Regions from separate parts of the Paenibacillus sp. MER 99-2 genome, predicted to be linked through region 2. Evidence: riboswitches for the same ligand, from Rfam matches in the RefSeq annotation. Region 2 holds a riboswitch; each other region holds the start of a gene.
The links. A riboswitch is a leader RNA that binds a small molecule or an ion and turns the genes downstream of it on or off. The one in region 2 is predicted to bind cyclic di-AMP.

Region 1: another riboswitch for cyclic di-AMP. It lies ahead of M3636_RS11180 (hypothetical protein); the one in region 2 lies ahead of M3636_RS05895 (3D domain-containing protein).
Region 3: another riboswitch for cyclic di-AMP. It lies ahead of M3636_RS28540 (C40 family peptidase); the one in region 2 lies ahead of M3636_RS05895 (3D domain-containing protein).

What each region holds. Positions count from the first base shown of each region.
Region 1 covers NZ_JAMAUZ010000002.1:85,631-93,743, reverse strand. Annotated here, with positions in the region: gene M3636_RS11220 (VOC family protein) at 1-278, opposite strand, end outside; gene M3636_RS11215 (DUF6612 family protein) at 514-1,392, opposite strand; gene M3636_RS11210 (thiol-disulfide oxidoreductase DCC family protein) at 1,645-2,067, opposite strand; gene M3636_RS11205 (hypothetical protein) at 2,436-2,726, opposite strand; gene M3636_RS11200 (zinc ribbon domain-containing protein) at 2,879-3,124, opposite strand; gene M3636_RS11195 (organic hydroperoxide resistance protein) at 3,356-3,775, opposite strand; gene M3636_RS11190 (Nramp family divalent metal transporter) at 4,159-5,454, shown strand; gene M3636_RS11185 (HAD family hydrolase) at 5,586-6,269, opposite strand; gene M3636_RS11180 (hypothetical protein) at 6,451-6,849, opposite strand; cyclic di-AMP (ydaO/yuaA leader) riboswitch at 6,965-7,141, opposite strand; gene M3636_RS11175 (glutathione peroxidase) at 7,535-8,011, shown strand.
Region 2 covers NZ_JAMAUZ010000001.1:1,292,409-1,300,521, reverse strand. Annotated here, with positions in the region: gene M3636_RS05910 (PspA/IM30 family protein) at 1-259, opposite strand, end outside; gene lpdD (prenylated flavin chaperone LpdD) at 378-722, opposite strand; gene M3636_RS05900 (polysaccharide deacetylase family protein) at 878-1,657, shown strand; gene M3636_RS05895 (3D domain-containing protein) at 1,839-2,513, opposite strand; cyclic di-AMP (ydaO/yuaA leader) riboswitch at 2,516-2,710, opposite strand; gene M3636_RS05890 (amino acid ABC transporter ATP-binding protein) at 3,106-3,828, opposite strand; gene M3636_RS05885 (ABC transporter substrate-binding protein/permease) at 3,815-5,272, opposite strand; gene M3636_RS05880 (M20 family metallopeptidase) at 5,526-6,722, shown strand; gene M3636_RS05875 (alpha-glycosidase) at 7,168-8,113, shown strand, end outside.
Region 3 covers NZ_JAMAUZ010000016.1:24,937-33,049, forward strand. Annotated here, with positions in the region: gene M3636_RS28520 (transglycosylase domain-containing protein) at 1-256, shown strand, start outside; gene M3636_RS28525 (YwhD family protein) at 773-1,276, opposite strand; gene M3636_RS28530 (M1 family metallopeptidase) at 1,378-3,369, shown strand; gene M3636_RS28535 (carbamoyl transferase) at 3,380-4,222, shown strand; cyclic di-AMP (ydaO/yuaA leader) riboswitch at 4,476-4,613, shown strand; gene M3636_RS28540 (C40 family peptidase) at 4,617-5,087, shown strand; gene M3636_RS28545 (GNAT family N-acetyltransferase) at 5,433-5,924, shown strand; gene M3636_RS28550 (c-type cytochrome) at 6,079-6,435, shown strand; gene rbsK (ribokinase) at 6,514-7,497, opposite strand; gene M3636_RS28560 (4a-hydroxytetrahydrobiopterin dehydratase) at 7,539-7,835, opposite strand; gene M3636_RS28565 (hypothetical protein) at 8,095-8,113, opposite strand, start outside.

The DNA of each region.
Region 1 (8,113 bases), on a different contig from region 2:
CCTTGCTTTGTGAGCCAGTCTATTGTTTCCTGATAGCTTGTAACCCAGATGGCAAAATGCCCATCCGTCGTATCAATCCCCGCTTCACGCAGCGTATGCCCTTCAGGATGTTGCAGCAAATGCAGTTGCTGACTGCCAATGGCATACCATATGCCTGTAGAGCGAAAAGGCGGGCGTTCAATCTCCTGCATCTGCAGTAGTCCGGAGTAGAATTGCTTCGCAATCTCCAGATCACGTACAGCCAGGCTGACATGATGTAAATGTGCGTATTGAATCATTTCTGAAACCCCTCTCTTGAGATACTGAGCAAGCTATAATTCCCCATTAAACGTTTACATAAATTCTACTATACATCCCTGATCTATGACCAGAAAAGATCAACATAAACAAAAAAAGGCATGCCCTGCACAGATGTGTGCAAACATCATGTTTACACACAGAACTGTGCTAAGGCATGCCTCTAATTACACTCGTGTAGCTTAAAGATTACTCACCACTTAGCACCCAGATAACTTACTTCGCGCTATCTAAAGCTTCTTGTGGAACTTTAATCTCTTCTACTTGGTCATGGTTGGAGAAGGTGGAGTTCATTTTCATGTCCATAGTTACTTTTTGTCCATTCTGCTCCATTTCCATTACCATGGTTACATCAGTAGCTGCAGGCAGATACGTCTCTTTGTTAACCATATACTTCATCTTCATGCTCGTAATGTTCATCTGCTCCAGCATCGCTTGAGTCTGAGCATCGGATCCATTTTGCTCCATGACGGATTTGGCTAATTCTTTCACATTGTCACCCGATACGTCAGCGTTGATTACATAATTGTCGCCCTCTTCTGTAATCTTCGTATCTTCAGCGATTTTTTTGAACTGATCCAGCTCGGCTTCCGGATTCATGCTTGCTTGCATCTGTTCAATCAATGCCTTGGTTTGATCCTCCGGAATTGTAACCCACTGGTCGCCAACTTGTGAGTAGATATTGTCCGAAGTAATATATTGCTTCACATTCTGTGCTTCCTGCCCTGCCATTTCGACCTTCATCTCTTGATAGATCATCATTGGATCTTTGATGATATCCATCTTCATCGAAGTTTTAACCTCTTGATCCTGGGACTGGTCACCAGCCTCAAGCTTCAGATTTTGGTCGATTGTTGCATCAGTTGTGAAGCTCTTCATCGCTTTGGTTGCTTCATTTGTTTTGGTAATTAACTCATCTAGCGTAGGAACTGCTGCCGTCTCCTGCTGTTCAGTTGCTGTACCTTCGTTCGTTGCTTCATTGGTTGATTCGTTGTTTGCTGGCGGCGTTGCAGCACTGTTATCTGTATCGTTTCCGCACGCGGCCAAGCTGATGGATAATAATGCCCCGATAATTAATGTAGTCCACTTCTTCAAGTTGATTTCCTCCCAAATAAATATAATCCTTATTGATTACCCAGTTTTTCCCGTTATTAATCAAAGATTATAAATACCCCCGTTTAAAAAAATTGGTTTTCAGTACCGAGAAGATGGGATGAAGCTAGAAATGGAGTAGCGGAGCGTAGGCAGACCTACGTGAGCAACGGACATTTCGGCTGAATTCCATATTCGATGCTGATGATGCCAACAGGCATCATTCGTAATCAAAAGCAATCTTTTTAAACTACCTTATAAGAAACGTTCTTTGATCTCTGGTGTCGGCAACATACAAGCCTCATCCTTACCAAACCATTTATAACGATTGCGAGCAACCAGATTATATACAGCATTACGTATGAATTTAGGAACAATGATTAAGCCATACAACAATGGGTAGGGGAACTTGAGACCTTTGGCTAAGCGAAGCGCTGCCGTAGAGCGCGTATAATAAACGCCGTCTTCAATAAGTACAAATGTATCCATCTGATCTGGCGAAAGATTGCCCTTCCGCAGTAATTCCTTCGCAATATCGGACTGCAGTGATGCAAAATGATATTTACCCTCCGGATCACGCTTAATAATCCATTTGGTAATGCCCTGGCAGAAATGGCATACGCCGTCCACGAGCACAATGGGGTGTCCTTGATGCTGATCGATATCCTTAGCTGTCATAATGGAGGCCTCCTAAAGTTGATGCTATCAGGACGTGTCTCAAAACTCGCTGAAGTGCATCTTTCACCGCCTTTTCGCCCCCTGCTGCGTCACTTTCCCTTGACGTGCCCCGGCACGCCTGCGGAAAATTTCCTTGCTTGGAACGAAAATTCGGTTAAATCTGCGTCCTTCGGAGTTTCCAGACACGCCCTAGACTAACTTACCCATTTTAGACTATGTTCAACTAGAACGTGCCCTAAATCTAGTAACACTGAATTACATATCTCCATACCTAACACTCTGATAACAGAAAGGAAAATAGAAAAAGAGCGTAGGCTCGGTGCCTACGCTCGAATCTGTCTGGGCAGTTCACCCGAAATCAGACGAAATTAGTTTTGAGTTACTTCAGCAAGTCCTTTGTCCACCCATTGCTCATCGATCATTTGGTGATGCAGATCTTCTGACCACTGATCCATACATTTACAAATGAAATCTTTGCGGCATACAGGACAAGGTGTTTTTTGCAGACGACTGATATGAGTCAACTTCCATTCTGGGGAACGGGAGTAGAACACACGACAATGTGTACCATCTTCGAGTTTTACTGTAAACTCATACAATCCGTCTTTTTCGTTTTGGCTAGCTACTTGCAGTTGTGCAATTTTCGGTCTATAAGACATGGATATCACCTGTCAATTCAAATTTGGTTCATGCAATGATACTTCTCAGTACTAAGTCATATTAAAGAAATTTTAGGCCCATGTCAACTCAAGTAGCTACGGCTGAACTGGAATAATCCGGAACACTTCCGTACAATCAACCTTTTGTAATCTTATCCTCCAAACAAAATATCCAGAATAGTCCCTACCTGTCCTTGTTTTTTTCCCTTGAGCACATCCGGATCAAATACCTCTACATATCCGCAAGAAGTACACGTGATGAACAAATAATGATTATGTTGGATATCAAATACTTTGCTTAAACCTGCTCCCGACATCGACACTTCCTTAATATCACAATCGGTTCCTCGGCACTTCGAACATACAAACCGCCGTTCGATCATCTCTTCAATACTCATTTTGCGTTCCCCCTTTTTTTAGGATAGCTCACATGAAATAAGAGAATAATTATGTAAAAGAGTACGCTCCTGACCCTACAATCTCCTGCACCATCAGCCAATTTAATTAGAGAGGTTACTCAAAACTGAAATAGAAAGCCCTGCCGATTACCAGCAGGGCTTGTCCTATATAGCAGATCGATATCAGATATACCTGCTATTTAAAATCAAGTCTTTTCCTATAAGTATTGGTTAGACTACATTTAATACAACGTCGATATTGCCACGAGTCGCTTTGGAGTAAGGGCAGAAGTCATGAGCTTTGCGAGCGAGATCCTCTGCTTGACTATGATCAACGCCTGGCATACTTACATCCAGACGCACAGACAGTTGAAATCCATCATCCGCAGGGTCTTTACCAATGGATACATTACTTGTTACAACCACATTCTCCAGTTTCACACCTGCTTTGCGCGCCACGTTAGCTAGTGCACTCTCGTAACATGCTCCATATCCGGCTGCAAAGAGCTGTTCAGGGTTCGTTCCCTCACCGCCAGAGCCACCCAGTTCTTTAGGCATTTTCAGATCATGCTGAAGTACGCCGTCCGAAGAAGTTACTGAGCCTGTACGTCCACCTTTAACTGTTGCTGTTGCTGTATATAAAGCTTCCATTAGAATCTCTCCTTCACTTTGTTTTTTTGCTGCCTACAATTCATTTTAAACTTCTGGCTCATTTTGAAACGCATGTTGGATTCATATTCAGCTTTTACATCTTTCTTATTTTCATGCAAATAACACTCAAAGGCTGAAATTTCTAATCGATGGGTAATATACAGTTGAGCATGATGAAGACATCGGCTTATTTTTGTGTAGATACACAAAAGTTGCACTAGACAAAAATTATTGAAGGAGTACAATGTAAGAATAAACATAAAAATTTAGATATATCACATATCACATGTTGTCTCATTATTATTTCAAAGTCAGGTGATTATTGTATGAGTAAAAGAAATCCGTTCAACGCCCCTTCCAGAGAATCGCTATCCACGGCTGGAATGGCTCCTTCCCTTGGGGAAGCTCACAACTCCATGAAGGTTCCTCAGAACGCGGCTTGGTGGAAAAAGTTCCTCGCTTTTGTTGGCCCAGGCTACTTGGTAGCTGTCGGATATATGGATCCCGGTAACTGGGCAACAGATATCGCAGGTGGTTCACAGTTTGGTTACACACTACTGTCCGTTATTCTGATCTCGAATCTGATGGCTGTTGTGCTACAATCGCTCGCGGGTAAGCTCGGGATCGTCACAGGACGCGATCTTGCTCAAGCCTGTCGTGAACGCTTCAGTATGCCAGTGGTCATCATGCTCTGGGTACTCTGCGAACTTGCCATTGCAGCCACTGACCTCGCGGAAGTTATTGGTTCCGCTATTGCCTTGAAGCTGCTGTTCAACATTCCAATGTTATACGGCGTTATTATTACAGCTGTGGATGTACTATTAATCTTAGTATTACAGAATAAAGGCTTCCGGGCGCTCGAAACCCTTGTAATTGTGCTTATGGCAACCATTGCCCTCTGTTTCGGTATTGATCTGTTTTTGGCAAAACCCGATATGGGCGGAGTGCTTCACGGTTTTGTACCTAGCACTGAAATCCTACAGAATCCGGCCATGCTCTACATCGCCATCGGTATTATCGGAGCTACTGTCATGCCGCATAACTTGTATCTGCATTCCTCCATTGTGCAGACACGTCAGATTGAACAGACACCACAGGGTAAAAAAGAAGCTATTCGTTATACAACCATGGATTCTACGATTGCACTTACACTCGCGCTGTTCATCAACGCAGCGATCTTGATCGTATCTGCGGCAGTATTCCACAGTGCCGGTATGACACAGGTTGCCGAGATTGCAGATGCTTACCATCTGCTCACACCTCTGCTTGGCACCACTGTTGCAAGTGTTCTCTTCGGCGTTGCCCTGTTGGCATCTGGTCAGAACTCGACACTTACCGGTACTCTCGCTGGACAGATTGTTATGGAAGGGTTCCTTAACATTCGAATCCCTGCATGGTTGCGACGTCTGGTCACTCGCCTGATTGCAATCATTCCTGCCGTCATTGTTACCGCTATTGCAGGAGAGCACGGAACAGAGGAACTGTTGATCCTAAGCCAAGTTGTACTTTCCTTACAGCTTCCTTTTGCGGTTATTCCGCTGGTCATGTTTACGAGTGACAAGAAGAGTATGGGTGCATTCGCGAACAAACTTTGGTTAAAAATCACGTCATGGATCATCGCTGCAGTCATCGTTGTCCTGAATGTGTACCTCATTATTCAGACCATAGCACTGTTCTAATGTAAATAAAGAGCCGACTCATGCAAGTGAAATGTTCACTTGAAATGGGTCGGCTCTTATTTATCCTTTTCCAGAACTATATGCTCCAGTAGGGTCATCAGCAACGAAGAGTATTTTGGAGTATATATCTCCTAATCTTGATCTGGTAAAAGTAAAGGAAGAAGCTGCTCTAGATTATCAATTGTCCAATCCGGGTGATCCTGATCTTCAAGCTCAGGCTGGAACCGTCCATACCCCTGTAAAATGCGTATCGTTAGCATTCCAAGCTTCTTCGCCGGAACGATGTCATTATCAATGCGATCTCCGATCATAACCGCTTCCTCAGGCCTGCACCCTGCCTGCTTCAATGCCACCGCATACAGTTCACGATCAGGCTTGGACACTCCTTCTTCAGCCGAGCAGGCAAGCACATTCACATACTTACGCAATCCATAACGCTCTAACCGTTCCTCCGTGCCCGGACTCTGATTAGCAATGATGCCAATGCGATAATACCGTGACAGTGATTTGAGCACTGAACCTGCGCACGCATAGGGCTGCTCAAGCTCTTTGCGAAACTTCAATTTAGCCTGAATCTGCTCTCTATGCTGTTCATCGCTAATCAACGTGCGTATCGCCACTTTCATTGGCCACGCCTCATAGTTTCGGTAACAGGTGACAAATATCTCCCGCACAGTCTCGATCTGCACCGGATATCCAAGCGCACAGGCTTCTCTCACAAACTGACCGATAATATCGTCTACAGGCTCCCATTCGTCTACTAGCGTATCTCCTACATCGAAGAACAACCATCTTAACCCACGTACATCCGGCACATCTATTCCTCCTTGTCAGCTACGGGAAACTCTTGCTGCATCCCCTGAACAATAAAAAAAGAAGACCCACTTCATGCATGAGTCTCCTCAAAATTCCGTTTACCATTTGTTCATAAGTTTAATGATCTAATATTTCAATTATATCAGGCACCTAACAAGGGAGCAATTATCGGTTGCAACATCAACCGTTAAGTAGGAAACCCACTTCTCCATTTAATGAATAGACAATCCGATCGGCACCCATGCCTCGATAAATTCCTTTTGGATGGCTCTGTTCAGTAATCACACACAGTGACTTAGATGTCCACGAACGACAGATCTGCAAATAACGACAGGTCAAGTTCAGACTATTCTCGAAAATAAAAACATTACCTACACTGCTCTGAGGTAAAAACCATTTTTCAGCCGCAGCTGTATTCATGCGAATGACATGCTCTACCCCGAATTTCCGGAGTTTCCTTTCTTCCCCTGCACTGTTGGTCAGAACGGCAAACGGCATTTTTTTGTACATCAACAGTTTGATAAATTTACGCCCCGCTTCATTCGGAGCAGTCACTAGAATCATCTCATTATCCATCATTCGTTCCTCCCTTGGCGTGAAAAGACAACAAAAAAGAAGCGTGGGGGACCAAGGCCTCCCGGACGCTTCTTAAAGAATCCATGGCAAAAACACCATGAACCAGCGTACGGCTTGTTGCCTCTCCCTTTAACGCTTACGAGGTTAGCTGACGGATTCGGGCGCGAGAGTCGCCCTATTTCCGGCTGTTACCGGAAAATTCACCCCATGGATCCATACTGCCCTAGAACAGCGCATCCTTTTGGTTCCCCCGTTTTCCACCCATGAATGAATGGAAACTCAGCGATTAAAACATCGTTCTTACATCATGACTGATTAGATCGATATTATCGTTTGTTTCGTTTTTTCATGTACAATAGAAATTAAATTAGAAATTACGATATGAATCATACACCGAGGTCATGTTGATGTAAAGTGTACACAGATCACCGAATCGACGGATTTATGCCGTTTCAACCCAATGATATCGCTTACAACATATGTTTGCTTCATCCATCTCCTTGAAACTCTCTAATTCTCGTGATCACAGAAATCACCTACCTATTCGGCCCTATGGAGAGCGATTCAAGCTCCTAAATGCACCAGAACTATAATTATCCAATATTAGTTTTGCATTATTTAATTGTAACCAATATAATAGGTATATACGAAAAAGGAATCATTTATTTTGATACTGGAGGCGATTTTCATGACCGTTTATGAATACAAAGTTAATACCCTTCGAGGCCAAGAACAAGAAATGTCTCAATACCGGAACAAAGTGCTGCTTATTGTGAATACTGCTAGTAAGTGTGGATTGACACCACAATTCGAAGGACTGCAAGAGCTGTACAATAAATTCAAAGACCGCAATTTTGAAGTCCTCGGATTCCCGAGCAATCAGTTTGCACAGGAAAAGGGTTCATCCGATGATATTGCTGAGTTCTGCCAAATGAACTATGGTGTAAGCTTTCCTATGTTCGAGAAGATCGATGTCAACGGGTCAAACGCTCACCCCCTATTCCAACATCTCACCAAAGAAGCTCCAGGCCTACTCGGCTCCAAAGCAATCAAATGGAATTTCACTAAATTCCTCGTGGATCAGGAAGGACGTGTCGTGAAGCGTTACGCACCCAAAACCACCCCTGATCAGATTGAAGCTGACATCGAGAAATTATTGAAATAAATTGAACAACCAACTGCCACCTAACCGGAGACCCCAGCGCTAAGCAGGAATTTTCCAGTTGGTGGCTTTTTTTTGCACTCAAGAGCTTATTTTGACATAAGA
Region 2 (8,113 bases):
CCAAGTCCATATTTTGTGCACGTGCTGCAGTATGCGCTTGCTCTTCGCGTTTCTTCACTAAAGCTTCTTGCTCTTCATATAGCTGCTTGAACTTCTTCTCAATGGCAATCTGTGCTGCTACAGCCTTCTCTGCATCTTGCAAATCCTCTTGCATATCACGGATATACTGATCTGTCATTTTAATTGGATCTTCTGCCTTATCAATGATGGAGTTAATATTGGACATCGTTAGATCTCGTAAACGTTTGAAAATGGACATTATGTTATTCCTCCTAGTCGATATTACATCCTTGTATATAATCATACATACGTGATAATCCTCAACCCGTTTCAATTTTAGCAAAAAAAATCATAACAAACTTCTTCACCATGTAAAATTATTCATTCACTTCATCTTTTATTTGCAGATGTTCATCAATGAGTCTCTCTGCAGTCTGCACGATTTCATCAATCTGCATGCGTGTAATCGCATCAAAATGAATGCCCATTATGACCGTCACCGTAACCTTCAACTGATGTGCCGCCTTGCGTGCAAGCCTCTCACATAGCTCCTGCTCCTTATGTCCTGGAACATGAACCGTAGCCCCACTAAGCCGCTCGTGATCTACATAATACGTTGCTACAGCGCCTATATGTGCGTCGCCACCTGTTACCAAGAATACTTTGTCGTGTCCCACTTCTAGAACTTGTAATCGAATGGTACTCAAATCATATTTACTCATGCTAATCCACCTATCCTTTTCTCTATCTCATGTTATGGTCCGAATTATGAACAAGATTAGAGTCACTGACAATGAAACATCTCACATGTCGAATAAATCAAGATTATATCGGGCATACCATAGAGAACGCATTTTGGGAAAAGGGGGCTGCTATTATGCGTATTCGCCTCATCGCATTATCATTTATCACGCTACTACTGAGCGGAATTTTCGCACCTGCTCATTTGTCAGCTCAACCGAACCAAGCTAGTACACCTGTCGACGCACAGGGCGATGAGCAACTCACACTAGGTCAACTTAGACAGAAATATTCAGATACGTTCAAGACAAATGGACCTTCCACGAAACAGGTTGCGCTGACTTTTGATGATGTTCCTGATCCAAGATTCACACCACAAGTACTGGATATTCTGAAGAAATATAAGGTCAAGGCGACTTTTTTTATTGTAGGCAAGCGAGCGGAAAAACATCCGGCTCTGGTTAAACGCATGGTTCGTGAAGGTCATATCATTGGTAACCACAGCTATAGTCACCCTGAATTCAGTAAGCTGACGATGAATGATTTTCGCAAACAAATTTTACATACCGGGGATATCATTCGCAATCTGACCGGGTACACGCCAAAAATGATTCGTCCGCCTTACGGGGACATTAATGAAAAACAACTCCAGTGGGCTCAAAAGCAGCAGTATAGCATTGTGAACTGGAACGTGGATTCACTCGATTGGAAAGGTCTTTCCAAAGACAAAGTGAAGCAGAACATCTTATCCGCGGTTAAACCCGGGTCAATCATTCTTCAACATGCAGGTGGTGGAGTAGGCTCTAATCTGCAAGGTACAATTGATGCGTTACCAGAAATCATTGAGGAACTGCGAAGTCGAGGGTATAGTCTTGTAACATTGGACGAAATGTTAAACATCTCGAAGAGTAAGTGAATTAAGTATTAACGTTTTGCAAGATCACTTCGATAATGAACTTTCGGTAAACACAAATGATGAATAACTGCATCTGCATCGTCTGATCCAAGGTTTAACTAAAAAAGGGCGTCCTCTACTCACATCAGACTGTGAATGGAAGACACCCTTTTTGATTACGCCTAGATTACTGGTACATATGTTATTTTAAAATGTAAAGCTCTACATCCTGAAAACCAAATGTGCTCACGGATTGTTTACTACCAGGAATGAAAATATCAACGCGTTTGCCTTTGATCGCACCACCTGTATCTCGCGCCGTAGCTACAAACGCTTGTTTCGGCAGTCCTGGGTGTGTGTGACCTGTCACAAGAACTTTCGTTCCCAGCGGGATCACACTTGGATCTACAGCGATTGTACCCAGCTCAAGCGGATTACCGAAGTAGTCCACTGCACCCCATTTGCCATTCTCCGATGGATCTGCTGAATAGGCAGTTGCCTTCATTTCAATCGTTTTACTGTAATCAAAAGTTTTGCCCCATGCTTCGACCACTTTGCTGTCTGCATTGACGTCCAGACTCGCTGTGGTGATCGTTTTAGCCTCTGCTTTGGCTGCTGGAGCGGCTGCCGCTGAGACGGTGTTGGCTTGTCCAGGTACAGTAATTTTTAGCCCACCATAGATGTTATAAGGTGAAATATTCGCATTTGCTTTAATGAGTGCTTCCATACCTACACCATACTGTTTGGATAAGGTATAGAAAGTATCCCCCTCTTTGGCCACATGAACAGAGTCAGCGTAAGCTGGAACGGCCTGAATGAGCATAGCTGCTGTCAGCAATGCTGTTGCTGCTTTTGCAATACGTTTCTTGTTAAACATGGTCTTCCTCCCTCATTATGCCTGCGAGGTTAGTTGTCGGATTCGGATGGAGGAAACCACCCTATAGGTTCAATCACATGCACTTTATCGTTATGTACGCCCTAATTCACCCCAAGCAGTACGTGATCATCAATCGTCGTATCTGCATCGTTACATCCCCCGCACTTCCTCCTCAGAAGTTTCGGCAGGAACAATATATCACAATATTGTAACCTAAAGTTGTAGTAAATCTTACCAGTACGTTTGCATTATCGAGATTTTGGTTAATAAAAGGAGCTTTTTCCGTACCTTTATTAGCTTATTTCTAACGAATAAATGACAAAAAAGTTACCTTTCATTTCATAAATCTTCTCGCTTATGACTCCCAAAAGAACAAATAAAACAGCCCTGTCAACGATGATGTCGACAAGGCCATTTTGTACTTTTAGTTTAAAAGGTGGTTCAAAAAGTCCGCTTTTGATTACGAAGGATGCCCTGAGGCATCTCAACGTCGAATATGGAATTCAGCCGAAATGTCCGTTGCTCACGTAGTTTTTCCTACGTTCCGCAACTCCATTTCTACCTTTATACCTTCGCAGCTTAGAACATGGTCTTATAACACTTTGGCAAGAAAATCACGTGTACGTGCATTTTTAGGTGCACCAAACACTTCATCAGGTGTTCCTTGCTCGATAATCACGCCGCCATCCATAAACAAAATCCGGTCTCCTACTTCACGAGCGAAGCCCATCTCATGTGTTACAATGACCATCGTCATCCCATTCTCTGCTAAACGTTTCATGACATCAAGCACCTCTCCAACCATCTCTGGATCGAGTGCTGAAGTTGGCTCGTCAAATAACATTACGTGTGGCTGCATCGCGAGTGCTCTCGCAATCGCAATACGTTGTTTTTGTCCACCGGACAACTGGTTAGGGTAAGCATCTTTTTTGTCAGACAACCCAACCGTTTTAAGCAAACCTGCGGCAATCTGATCTGCTTCCTGCACAGATTGTTTCTTTACTTTGATTGGAGCAATCGTGATGTTTTGCTGGATCGTTTTGTGAGGAAATAAGTTGAAATGCTGAAACACCATCCCCATCTTCTCACGCGTAGCATTGATGTTATGCTTCGGTTCTGTAATTGAGACACCTTCGAATAGGATCTCGCCTGACGTCGGCTGCTCAAGCAGGTTCAGACAACGCAAAAACGTACTTTTACCCGAACCTGACGGTCCGATGACAACGACAACCTCGCCTTTGCCAATGGTTACATCTATGCCCTTTAACACTTCATTTTTTCCATAGGATTTATATAATTGACTAACGTCGATCACTTGCATTCAACTTCCTTTCCAGTCGTCCCAGCAGCTTGGACAATATGAAGGTCATTACAAAATAAATGGCTGCTGCAATAAGGAATGGATTCATTCCTTGGTACGTAATATTTTTGACCACACTTGCCTGATACATAATGTCGACCATACCAATCACTGAGATAATGGAGGACTCTTTAATAATCGTTACGAACTCATTACCAATTGCAGGCAAGACAGCCTTGAACGCTTGTGGCAATATAATGTAGCGCATCGCTGCACCTCTACCCATTCCAAGTGAACGAGCAGCTTCTAATTGACCACGATCCACACCTTGAACACCTGCACGGAATATCTCCGCAAGGTAAGCACCACTATTAATGGAAAGTGTAATTACACCGGCTTGTAGCGCTGAGAAGTTAATTCCAAAGGTTAAAGACAATCCATAGTAGATGATCATCAATTGCACCAGCATTGGCGTACCGCGAATAAGTTCAACATACGCTGTACCGATCCAACGCAGAATAGCCATATCATGCATCCGGAACATACAGATAATCAAACCGATGATTACCCCGAATAATACACCGAGTGCAGATAACAAGAGGGTGTAACCTATACCTGTAGCGTAGAAGCTTTTGTATTCCCAGAATACTTGGAAAATATTTTTGGTATCTTTACCCGCCATCAATTGGCTTGCTTCCGTTACCATTTCTTCAATTCTATTTTCGCTCTTAAGACGTTCCAACGTGCTATTTACCGCATTCAGCAATTCTGTATTGCCTTTGCGAATCCCGATCGCAGCCTCGACCTGCTCTTCGTCCACCACAATCGGAGCAAGCCCAATGACATCATCCAGATAACCAGCAGCTACGGTATCTTCTACAATCGCTGCATTTACACGCTTGGTCTGCAACTGCAGAACGATATCGGAGATTTTATCCAATGCCGTTAATTTGGCACCTGAGATCCCCTGTCCAATGGTTTCCTGAATGGACCCCTTTTGAACCCCGATTTTCTCATTTTGCAGATCCGCCATCGTTTGATATTTATTTGTATCCTCGGTGCGAATCATAATAACTTGTTTCGATTTATAATACGTATCAGAGAAATCGATGCTTTTCTTACGCTCATCCGTTGGTGTCATGCCTGAGATAACTAAGTCCACACGACCACTTTGGAGTGCCGGAAGAAGTCCGTCGAATCCCATATCCTCAATGACAAGCTCTGCTCCTAGATCAGCAGCGATTTCTTTTGCGATTTCAATATCAAATCCAACAATTTCATCTTTTCCATTAATCACTTTATGGAATTCATATGGCGCGAAGTCGGCGCTTGTGCCGAGCACCAATTTTTTACCGCCTGAACTGTCCGTAGTGCCGCTTGCGAGTGCCGCTGGTACAGCAACCGTCAACATCAGCACAAAAGTCAGCAGCATCATGGTATAACGACTAATCAATTTCAACCCTGTTCTCCCCTTACAATACTTTGTATACGACTTTGTCCATGTTTTTACTTCACTCGATATAATGTGCTTCTAAATAGCTACCCATAAAAATGATGCCTAAGCCTCATATCGATGCCTGAGTCATTATAAAGTACAATGCATGATTATGCAATGCATTTTGTTTTTACAAATCTTGACTTGTTTCTGAAAAATATGAACAAACATGATATAATCATTTCACATTTTTATTTTTTTGCAGAAGGAGTCCACTATGACACATACTAAATCACACATTTTAACGGTTATTGACCAATATGCTTCCCGTTTTAAAGAAATTTCATCATACATTGGTGCAAATCCCGAACTTGGCAACGAAGAGTATCTTGCCTCCGCTCGCTTAAAAGAAGAATTAACGTATCATGGCTTCGAAGTAGAAGCACCGATCCTCGGCCTTGATACAGCTTTTATCGGAACTTACACCGCAGCTAAACCTGGGCCAACCATTGCTTTATTGTGCGAATATGATGCCTTACCTGAAATTGGTCATGCCTGTGGTCATCACCTCATCTGTATGATGAGTCTCGGTGCAGCTGTAGGTCTGAAGGCAATCCTCGATGAAGTTGGAGGAACCATTAAAGTGTTCGGTACACCTGCCGAAGAGACGCGTGGTGCCAAAGTTCCTATGGCCGAGGCGGGCATGTTCGATGACTGTGATATTGCCATTATGGCTCACCCTTACTATGCCTTTGAGAGATCAGGAAGCTCGCTCGCGATTGATGCTGTGCAGTTTGAATTCCATGGCAAATCGTCTCATGCTGCTGCTAGTCCGCACGAAGGAATCAATGCACTCGATGCCGTCATCCAGACCTTTAATGGCATTAATGCTTTCCGTCAACAAGTCAAAAGCACAGTTAGAATTCATGGTGTAATCAATCATGGTGGGCAAGCCGCGAATATTATCCCGGATTATGCTTCTGCTCAATTCTATGTACGGGCTGCAACTCGTAAAGAATTGAATGTCCTTACTGAGCGGGTGATTCAAATTGCTGAAGGATCGGCATTGCAGACTGGATGTAAGCTGGTCACGTCCAACTATGAAACTTCTTATGATGAGATGGTTACCAACGAGCGGTTATCAATCACATTCAGCGAAAATTTAGTTCAGCTCGGGATTCCACAAGAAGAGATTGTAAGTGGCAATGATCATGGCTCGATGGACATTGGTAATGTATCCCTTCGTTGTCCAGCGATTCACCCTTACATTCGTGTTGTGGATGAAGTTCATACCTTGCATTCCATTGAATTCCGCGACTTAGCTCTACAGGAACGTGCGCTGGACGGCATGATTCTGGGTGCCAAAGCGCTTGCAACAACAGCTTATGATGTATTAACTCAGCCGGAATTGCTAGAAGAGATCCAGTCCGAGTTTAAGCAACTTGAAGAGGTTGTTCAAAAAGTCCAATTTTGATTACGAAGGATGCGCGAGCGGCATCTCAGCTTCGAATATGGGATTCAGCCGAAATAAGTGGATGCTTACGAAGCTTGTTTCCTTCGGAAACAATGTAGTTGCTCACGTAGTTTTGCCTACGCTCCGCTACTCCATTTCTAGCTTCATCCCATCTTCTCGGTACTGAAAACCGCTCTTTTTGAACACGCAATTAAATATTAATCAGATGAACTAAATCGTACTGCTTAGAGTCTACTCACTCCCTTAGTTAGGAAGTTTAAGAGTAGACTTTTTTCTTTATGTAGCGTATGTATAGAGACCACCAACCTGGAGATGCTGTGAAAAGGATATTGTAAATGTTGAAAATAATGCATGATTTCCACAAATTATGCAAGAAAAACGATTCAACGCTCGCTAACTTGGTTATATACACATACCCTATCTTAAAATTTCAGGAGGTGCTGTCATGCTACTCGAAGCGTTGTACCACGTTCCTCGAGACAAATGGGCTTATGCCTACGATCCGTCTACGATTCATCTGCGTGTGCGCACCAAGAGAGATGATGTACAGTATGTAACTGCACTGACTGGTGACAAATATAATTGGTCAGGAACCTTTAAAGAAATTCAACTTGAGAAGGCTGCCGCGGACAGTATGTTCGATTATTGGGAGATCGCGGTTAAACCAAAGTTCAAGCGAGTATCCTACATATTTCGAATTACATCAGGCTCGGAAAATATTTATTTGGCTGACGATGGCATCCATCATACCCCGCCCTACCCAACTGGAGGATATTACGAGTTCTCTTACATTCATGAAATTGATGTATTCAAGGTACCAGAATGGGCAAAGGAAGCTGTCTTTTATCAAATCATGACCGAGAGGTTCGCGAATGGTAATCCAGATTTGAATCCCGAAGAAACACAACCTTGGGGTGGCACACCTGAACTGGATAATTATTTTGGTGGTGACCTGCAAGGTGTATTGGATCATCTACACGATTTAACCGAGCTAGGCGTTAACGCCATCTACTTCACCCCCCTCTTTCAAGCCAACTCCTACCACAAATACGACACCATTGATTATAAAAAAGTAGATCCGCATTTTGGAGATAATGAATTGCTCAGCCAAGTAGCCGAAGCCTGCCATCGCCGTGGCATTCGCGTTATGCTTGATGCGGTATTCAACCATTGCAGTGAAGACTTCCCCCCTTTTCAGGATGTGCTAAAGCACGGACAAGCTTCCAAGTATGCAGACTGGTTCCACATCAATGAATTCCCCGTACAGATCAAGGATGGTATCCCCTCCTACGACACATTCGGATTTTATGGCAACATGCCCAAATTCAATACAGCTAATCCTGAAGTTAAAGCTTATCTCCTCGACGTCGCTGAATATTGGATCAAAGAAA
Region 3 (8,113 bases), on a different contig from region 2:
AATATTTTCGGTGCCTGACAACGTTGTCAGTGTCTACATTGATCCTGAATCCGGTAAACTGGCTGGGAATGGTTGCCCAGAGAAACGACTTGAAGTATTTATTGATGGAACGGAGCCAACGGAAGTATGTCGCAGCGCTTCAGACGATTCGGACTCCACAAGCGATGATATGACTCGTGAGGTGCAGCAGCAACAGGGTCTACAGGAAGAAAAACATTCATGGTGGAGAGATTTCAAACGTTGGTGGGTGGAATGACGTAAACACGTAATGACGTAGTTGCGTCATCATCACTTTTCAGCAGAAGGGCTCCCTATCTTTGCAATCAATAGCCCCGCTGAGCGGAAGTCTGTCCGGCTCGTTCTCACGGTGAATGTGGTATAAGTGCGTGTTCAAAAAGGTCGGTTTTCAGTACCGAGAAGATGGGATGAAGATAGAAATGGAGTAGCGGAGCGTAGGCAAAACTACGTGAGCAACTACATTGTTTCTGAAGGAAACAACCTTCGTAAGCATCTACTTATTTCGGCTGAATTCCATATTCGACGTTGATGATGCCTTTAGGCATCCTGCGTAATCAAAAGCGGACTTTTTGAACATCCTCTATAAGACACTTCAAAAGGAAAGCCGCTCTTGAACAACATTCAAAAAGCCCCGTACCTGATGTTAGGACTGACTCCTGTAATAAACAGGTGACATTCCCTTCTATAAAGGTAACGGGGCTTTTTTAATCTAATGATTTAGTTTAATCAAACGTACTGAAACAAATTGGGCTGCCTAGGACAAAGCATCCTTCAATACATCCGGTGAAGCGTTCCACCATTCTTCATTATGTGAGATCAGAAGTGTCTTCAGTGCTGCACGTTCTTCTGGACCTAGATCATCCAACATAAAGCGGCGTTTCAATGCATAATCCATCCGATTCACATGATCGGCAAGCAATTTCCATCCACGCTTAGCCTCCGTATCAATCCACATCTCACAAGCCGTTGCACCACCATATAGCTGTCCCTGCTCTGTACGATCTACAGCTACCCAAACAAGCCATACTTGGCGTCCATTAGGTACATCCTCACGATTGGTCGAAAATTTGATGCCACGCTCCACTTTACTCTTCGCGTGCATCGCACCAATATCAATCTTGGCTTCGCCTTGATCAATAATGACCGGGGATAAGTTATTCAGATCAATAGAACCCGCACCGAAACCTTTGTGTTTGCTCTTTGCACTAACGATATTCAAGGCAATTTGTTTTTTGCCGTTTTGCTCGTTTTGTTCCATGTTTATAGCCTCCAAGGGTTGATACAAATATTTTAACTAATATTCGTCCCATTGCAAACATATACATGCTGTAGATGCTTGTCAACGGGAGGTATTTAACGATGATTCCACGACGCGCCAAGAGTTGGCTCACCGCATTCCTCGCCCTGTGTGTGCTTATTGCAGGAGCGTGGATTACGCTGGGAAACACTCGCTCCATAACATCCGAATTGCCTGTGCTCGCCCCAGAAGTGGGCAAGCCTCCAGCAAAAACCCAAACCTCCGCACCTCCAGAAAGCGTGCAGACCCCGACGGCTGAAGTGTTCAGCGATCGAGTGGTGGAATATCACATCGATGTAAAGTTGGTGGACGGAAATGTGTTACAGGGAACACAGACACTAACCTGGACTCATCCAGGTAAAAAAACGGTTAACGAGCTTTATTTCCACTTGTATCCCAATGCTTTCTCCTCTTCAGACACTACCTTTATGAAGGAGTCTGGTGGGAAGCTTCGTGGGGATGTTATGCCCACAGATGGTTATGGCTCCATGAAGATCACGGAGATGAAAACAGAAGATGGTCTGTCGCTTTTACATCGCATGCAATACGTACAGCCGGATGACGGCAATATAAAAGATAAAACTCTGATCAAAATCCGATTGCCTAAACCGGTGAAGGGCGGCGAGAGCATAACGCTGCACACTCGATTTGAAGTACAGCTACCCAAAATTTTTGCACGCATGGGAACCGCAGACGATTTTGTAATGGCAGGGCAATGGTTTCCCAAAATTAGCGTTTATGAGCCTACAGGTAGACGAGGCCGGACAACCGAGGGGTGGAATCTGCACCAATATCACGGCAATTCCGAATTTTATGCCGACTTCGGTATCTATAGCGTACGCATTCGAGTACCGGAATCATACAAGGTAGCCGCAACAGGATTTCCAACGCAGCAAGCGGTTGTGAAGAATAAAGAAAAAATCTATCAATTCTATGCCGACGATGTCCATGATTTTGCATGGGCGGCCTCACCTCATTTTGTTTATGCCGAGGAGCCTTTCTCTGCACCCAATGTTCCTGGAGTAAGGATCAAACTGTATCTTGACCCAGCACACCAGGATCTAAAAGAACGTTACTTCTATGCTGCTAAGGCAGCTTTGGCGAATTACAGCAAATGGTTTGGCACTTATCCATACTCCACACTCTCAATCGTCGTTCCTCCGAAAACCGGAAATGGTGCAGGCGGCATGGAGTACCCAACGTTGGTGACTGCCTTCGGGGCGGATGATACGACACCCGGTTATGATCTGGAACGAACCGTCGTGCATGAGATTGGTCATCAGTATTTCTATGGTATGCTCGCCAGCAATGAATTCGAGGAGGCTTGGCTCGACGAGGGATTCACCTCTTATGCAGAGGATAAATTAATGGAGCAAGAATATGGCCTAATCCCTAACTTACCTGTTCAAGCAGGCTTGATCACGTCTCCCGCCCCACTGACACAGGAAGCATGGAAATTTGATTCACAGAACCATTATGCAGCAAATGTCTATACACGAGGTAAGCTTGTCTTGCTCGGTATCGAACAACAAGTCGGCTCCAAAACAATGGAACGCATTCTCTCTACCTATGTGAAGAAGTACCGTTTCAAACATCCCACTTCAGCAGATTTCCAAAAGGTCGTGGAACAAGTTACTCGCACTTCATGGTCTACGTACTTTGATCAATATGTATATGGCGATGGGATGGCAAACTTCGCTGTAGAGAAAATCAGCGTAACTCCGATTCAGAAGGGTGATCAAGAGGTGTATGAATCCTCTGTGACCATTCAGAAAAAGGGAAGCAATTATATGAAGGTTCCTGTTCGAATTGTGTTCGAGGATGGGCATATCGTGAACAAGGAATGGAACGGAAACGAGGATCGAGTCACCTATAAGCTTACCTATACTTCTCCGGTTTCTTGGGCCATGACCGACCCTCTATACACTGTGGTACTAGAGAACCGTCATATGGACAATTTCCTAAAAGCCAAATTGGACGAACCAACTAAATTCCGCTGGAGTTTTAGCACGACCAAGCTTATAGAAGCTATTTTCGGAAGTCTGTCATGGTGAGGTGGAGACAGTGAAAGCAAAAATACGTGAAGGCTGGTTTCTCGTCCGTCAGCACATGTTCATAGCCGCACTACTATTCATCTATCAATTAGTATGGGGATACTTTATCTATCGGTTAGTGCAGTCCGCAGTAGTCCCGCTGCTGCTTCGGTATCCTGTCACGGATGCTGGAGAGCTCAGTACGCTGCTGTTCAAAATGGAGAGCCAACTGAGTCTCTCTACTCATCCTGAGGTTCATCGGTATCTATGGATTCTTGGAGCCATGCTGCTGCTACGCATGCTGATTACTCCCCTCATTCAAGCAGGGCTGTTGTATTCATTACAGCATTTTAATCAATCTGAGGAACGAACTCCTTTTGTCCGTGGCATCAAAGTGTTGTGGAAACCGATGTTACTGTTGCACTTCATAAGAACGTTGCTGATGCTGTTACCCGCCTACTGGCTTGTGCCAAAACTGTACGCCATTCTAATGAATGGATTCCATTCATTACAACTGTTACTGCCTGGCATTCCATATGTCGCCCTGTGGATCGTGTACGGCTGGATTATTCACCATGTGATGTTATACATGCAGTTCGGTGCATCAGCTCCAGATGGCGAAGGCCGGGCACACGGTATATTATACGCTCTATGGATCGCACTTCGTCATATCGTGTCTGTAATTGGCATCGCTGTGCTTCTGGGAGGGCTGCATCTGCTTCTCTTCGGTGCCTTTACTTCAGCATCATGGTTCTTAACAGGCCTCGCTGGCCTTATATTACAGCAAACGTATCCGCTGGCTCGCTGTCTCATGTCTCTATGGAAGATATGTGCTCATTTCCGCTTATGGCAGTCCAAGTCGACTAGAGGTTGATTCAAACAGGTTAAAATTTGTTACCATCTCCATGTCACATAAACGCGATGATAGCGCTTCACAAAAGCAAACCTCAACCTTTCCCCGTCAAAGGTCGAGGTTTTTTTTGCTAATTTTACTGCTAAACGTTGCCAAAGCAGTGTTCCTCTGTTACAATAATCGCAGTGAGTTTTTAGTAACAACTTTGTAATCTTTACCTTCATATTTGTAACTACTTAAAATTTAATCGTCATTTCTTGATTTCACAGGTGCACAACTAGCATAGCCAAATTCCTAGCACCTGGGAAGCGGGGGAACCAGTTATGGGTGAATTGATCTTGCTACAGAGGGATCATAGGGGACCTTCAACCGAATCCTTAAGCTAACCTCGCAGGCATTGGAAGGGGTATATCTCTTGTTCAAGAAGAAACTAACCGCAGCTGTACTTAGCCTCACATTTGCATTATCACTTGGAGCTGGCAGCGCATTCGCAGATTCAAAAATGGATGAAGTAATCGACTCAGCAATGGGAACTACATACAAAAGCGGAGGAACAACGCTTAACGGCTTTGACTGCTCTGGATTTACACGGTATGTATTCGACAAGCTTGGCATTGATTTGGCTCGCCAATCAAGCTCCCAATTCGAAATGGGTGACTCTGTGTCCCGTTCAGAAATGAGACCTGGCGATCTGGTATTCTTTAATACTTCAGGCAGTGGAATTTCACACGTAGGTATTTTCGTTGGAGAAGGTAAGTTCGCACACTCTTCTTCTTCCAAAGGCGTTACGATCAGCGCATTGAGCGAAAACTACTGGGCTAACCGTTATGTTGGCGCTAAACGTATTATGAGCACGGACGCATATGAAACACTCGCACGTGACTAAGGACAAGCTGAGCAACATCATACTGTAACCAAGCATAACAGAACCGCCCGATCCATTCTCCGCAGGAATGTATCCGGCGGTTTTTTTGTGCTTTCTCGTCCGTGCCCTTAAGATGTTTTTACCCATCCTATTGTAATATAAACGTAATAAACCAATCTTTTGTTTCAATTTTTTTCTATTTTACGAAGACTTGCCAAAACGACACCACGTTCTGTAGAGTAGCGTTAGGAATATCTATACATTTACACATGATCTGTAGGATCGATTCATCACCTTTTAGGAGCTTGTCCGTTTTGAAGAGGTACCTGGTACCTATCCTACAAATGAGAGGAGCGTGCAGGAAGTATGGACGAAGCTTCTGTGACGTTTCACGTTAAACCTATGGAAGAGGAACACGCACAGCAGATATGCAGTTGGCATTACGACCCGCCTTATAATATTTATAGCTGGCTTCCTTGGGAGCAGATGAAGGCACTTGAAGTCGAATTTGGGGATGTGCAGCTACGGAAAGATCAATATGCTGTCATTTTTGACAAGCATGATGAGATTTGTGGATTCGCACAGTTCTTTCCACTTGTGGGTGTTACCCGAATTGGGCTGGGTATGCATCCCGAACGATGCGGTCATGGACAAGGCGTGGATTTTGTGTCTGCGATTGTACAGGAAGCGATCCGAAGGAATCCTTCAAATGAAATTGATTTAGAAGTTCTCACCTGGAATACCCGAGCCATTCGGGTTTATGAAAAGGTCGGTTTTATCACCCAAGATACATATGAACGCCAAACCCCTACCGGTTTGCAGCCTTTTTATTGTATGGTGTATGCAGGAGCTCATTAACTTACAGGACCATTAGGAGTTAAGGACATTCCCGGTTTCATATGATAAGTTTCAAAAAATTACCACAAAATGCTATGATGTCGTGGATAGTTCCGTTATAATGATATGGACAGTTTCAGTTAGATGATCTTTCATTCTGGAGGGGACATAAGGGATGCACAAATGGATCATGAGCGGGGTATTTTTTGCAGCGTGCGCGTTAGCTATTATTTTAATGTTTACGCTTCCAGGAAAAGAAGAGGTTGCTCAAGAAGCTAAACCAACTATGCCGGAAGTCACAATGGATGCCGGACAGGCTGAAGCACTGGTAAAAGCCAATTGTATCTCCTGTCATGGGGATCAGCTTCAAGGGGGCGTAGGCCCGGCTCTTGCGAACATCGGAAGTCAGGATGACGTCGAGAAGATCTACTCCACGATCGTCAAAGGTAAAGGCGGCATGCCTGCGTTCAAGGATCGACTGCAAGATGAAGAGATTGCCAACATTGCGATGTGGCTCGCCGAGAAAAAGTAACAGGTGAACGAAGAGGCTATTACCTCCTTACCAGGGGTAACAGCCTCTTCTCTGTATTTGCACACATGGATGATGTACTCAGTTGCTCGTTGCCTGCTGCGCAAGAAATGCTTCTACTTCATCTGCAGACGGCATTCCGGACTGGGCACCCAGCTTCGTCACGGATAGCGCGCCCGCGCCCATAGCGAAGCTGACTGCCGCGTCAAGCGTCTCGCCGCGCGCGAGGGCTACCGCCAGCGCGCCGTTGAAGCAGTCGCCAGCGCCGGTCGTATCGACGGCGCTTACGGCGTAGCCGGGCGCACGGCACGCGCCGGCACGCCCTGCTTGTACGCGGCCACCAGGCGCTGCCGCGTACACAGCCCCCTCGGGGCCGAGCGTCGTAACGACGGCGGCCCCGAGGGATGCGGCGAGCTCTGCGACCGCCGCATCCAGGTCTTCCGGCCGGAGATGATCCCGGCCGGTAAGCACGGCGAGCTCGCTGCGGTTCGGCGTGACGACGTCAACGCACCGCAGGAGCTCCTGGGGCAGACCCGGCACCGCGGGAGCCGGGTTGAGCACCACCAGTGCGCTGCCTTCTGCCGCTAGTGTAGCGGCGCGGGTGACCGCTGGCAGCGGGATCTCTAGCTGCAGCAGCACCGCTGCGGCTGCAGTCAGGCTTTTCACCGTATTCGCCTCTTCCAGCATCTCCGGTACTACCTTCCCATTCGCCCCTGGGATAACAATAATGCGGTTATCTCCATTGGAGAGCCAGATCGAGGCCGTACCCGTCGCTGTATCATCCATGACATGAACCTGTGATGCATCTACCCCGCTCTCATGCAAGCTACGAAGCAGGCGTTCACCAAACACATCTGTGCCTACAGCTCCAATCATCGTTGTCTGCCCACCTAGACGAGCGGAGGCCACTGCCTGATTAGCCCCTTTGCCACCAGCAAGATAGTGCAGCTCTTCCCCACTGACCGTTTCTCCCTCTTCTGGAATCGTATCCGTTTTGACGACAAGATCCATATTAAGGCTACCAACGACAGCGATAAGCGGATGTTTCTGATTGTTGTCTGACATGCCGTTCACCCATTTCTAACAGACGAACCTAACCGAGTTGGTTATTCCGCCCTCATTTTCTCAAATGTCTCGTTAAATTGCTCAGCTTCCTTAATATCTACAGATGTAATGCCACCTTCATCCCATGACGTGAGACGCAGCGTGACTGTCGTATAATCAATTGTAATGAAAGGATGATGATTGAATGCTTCCGAGATCGCAGCGACCTCGTCTACAAATGCAATTCCTTTCATGTAGTTAGAGAATACAAATTTGCGGACAATCCATCGGCCCTCCTCTAGTTCCCAGCCTTCAAGCCTTCCTAGATGAGCTTCGACTTCCTCTTGCGAAAAAACCATACGTTATCTTCCTCCCCATACGATGGAAACATCGCCCTACTTCCGTATCCATCTATGCTACCAACGAAACCTTTGGCACTACAGATTAGCCCCAAACGGTTGGTTCACCGCAGTGCGATTCGCCGTTTCACGACTATCATCTTACCATGGACAAGCCTCAAAATCCAATCTATCAAATGACGGTAGAGCCAATAACCATAAGGCTTTCAGGGGTTTATCTCCCATGATATATGACCCTGAATTAACGTTTCTGTGCAAACTAAATTAGCGGTACAAAG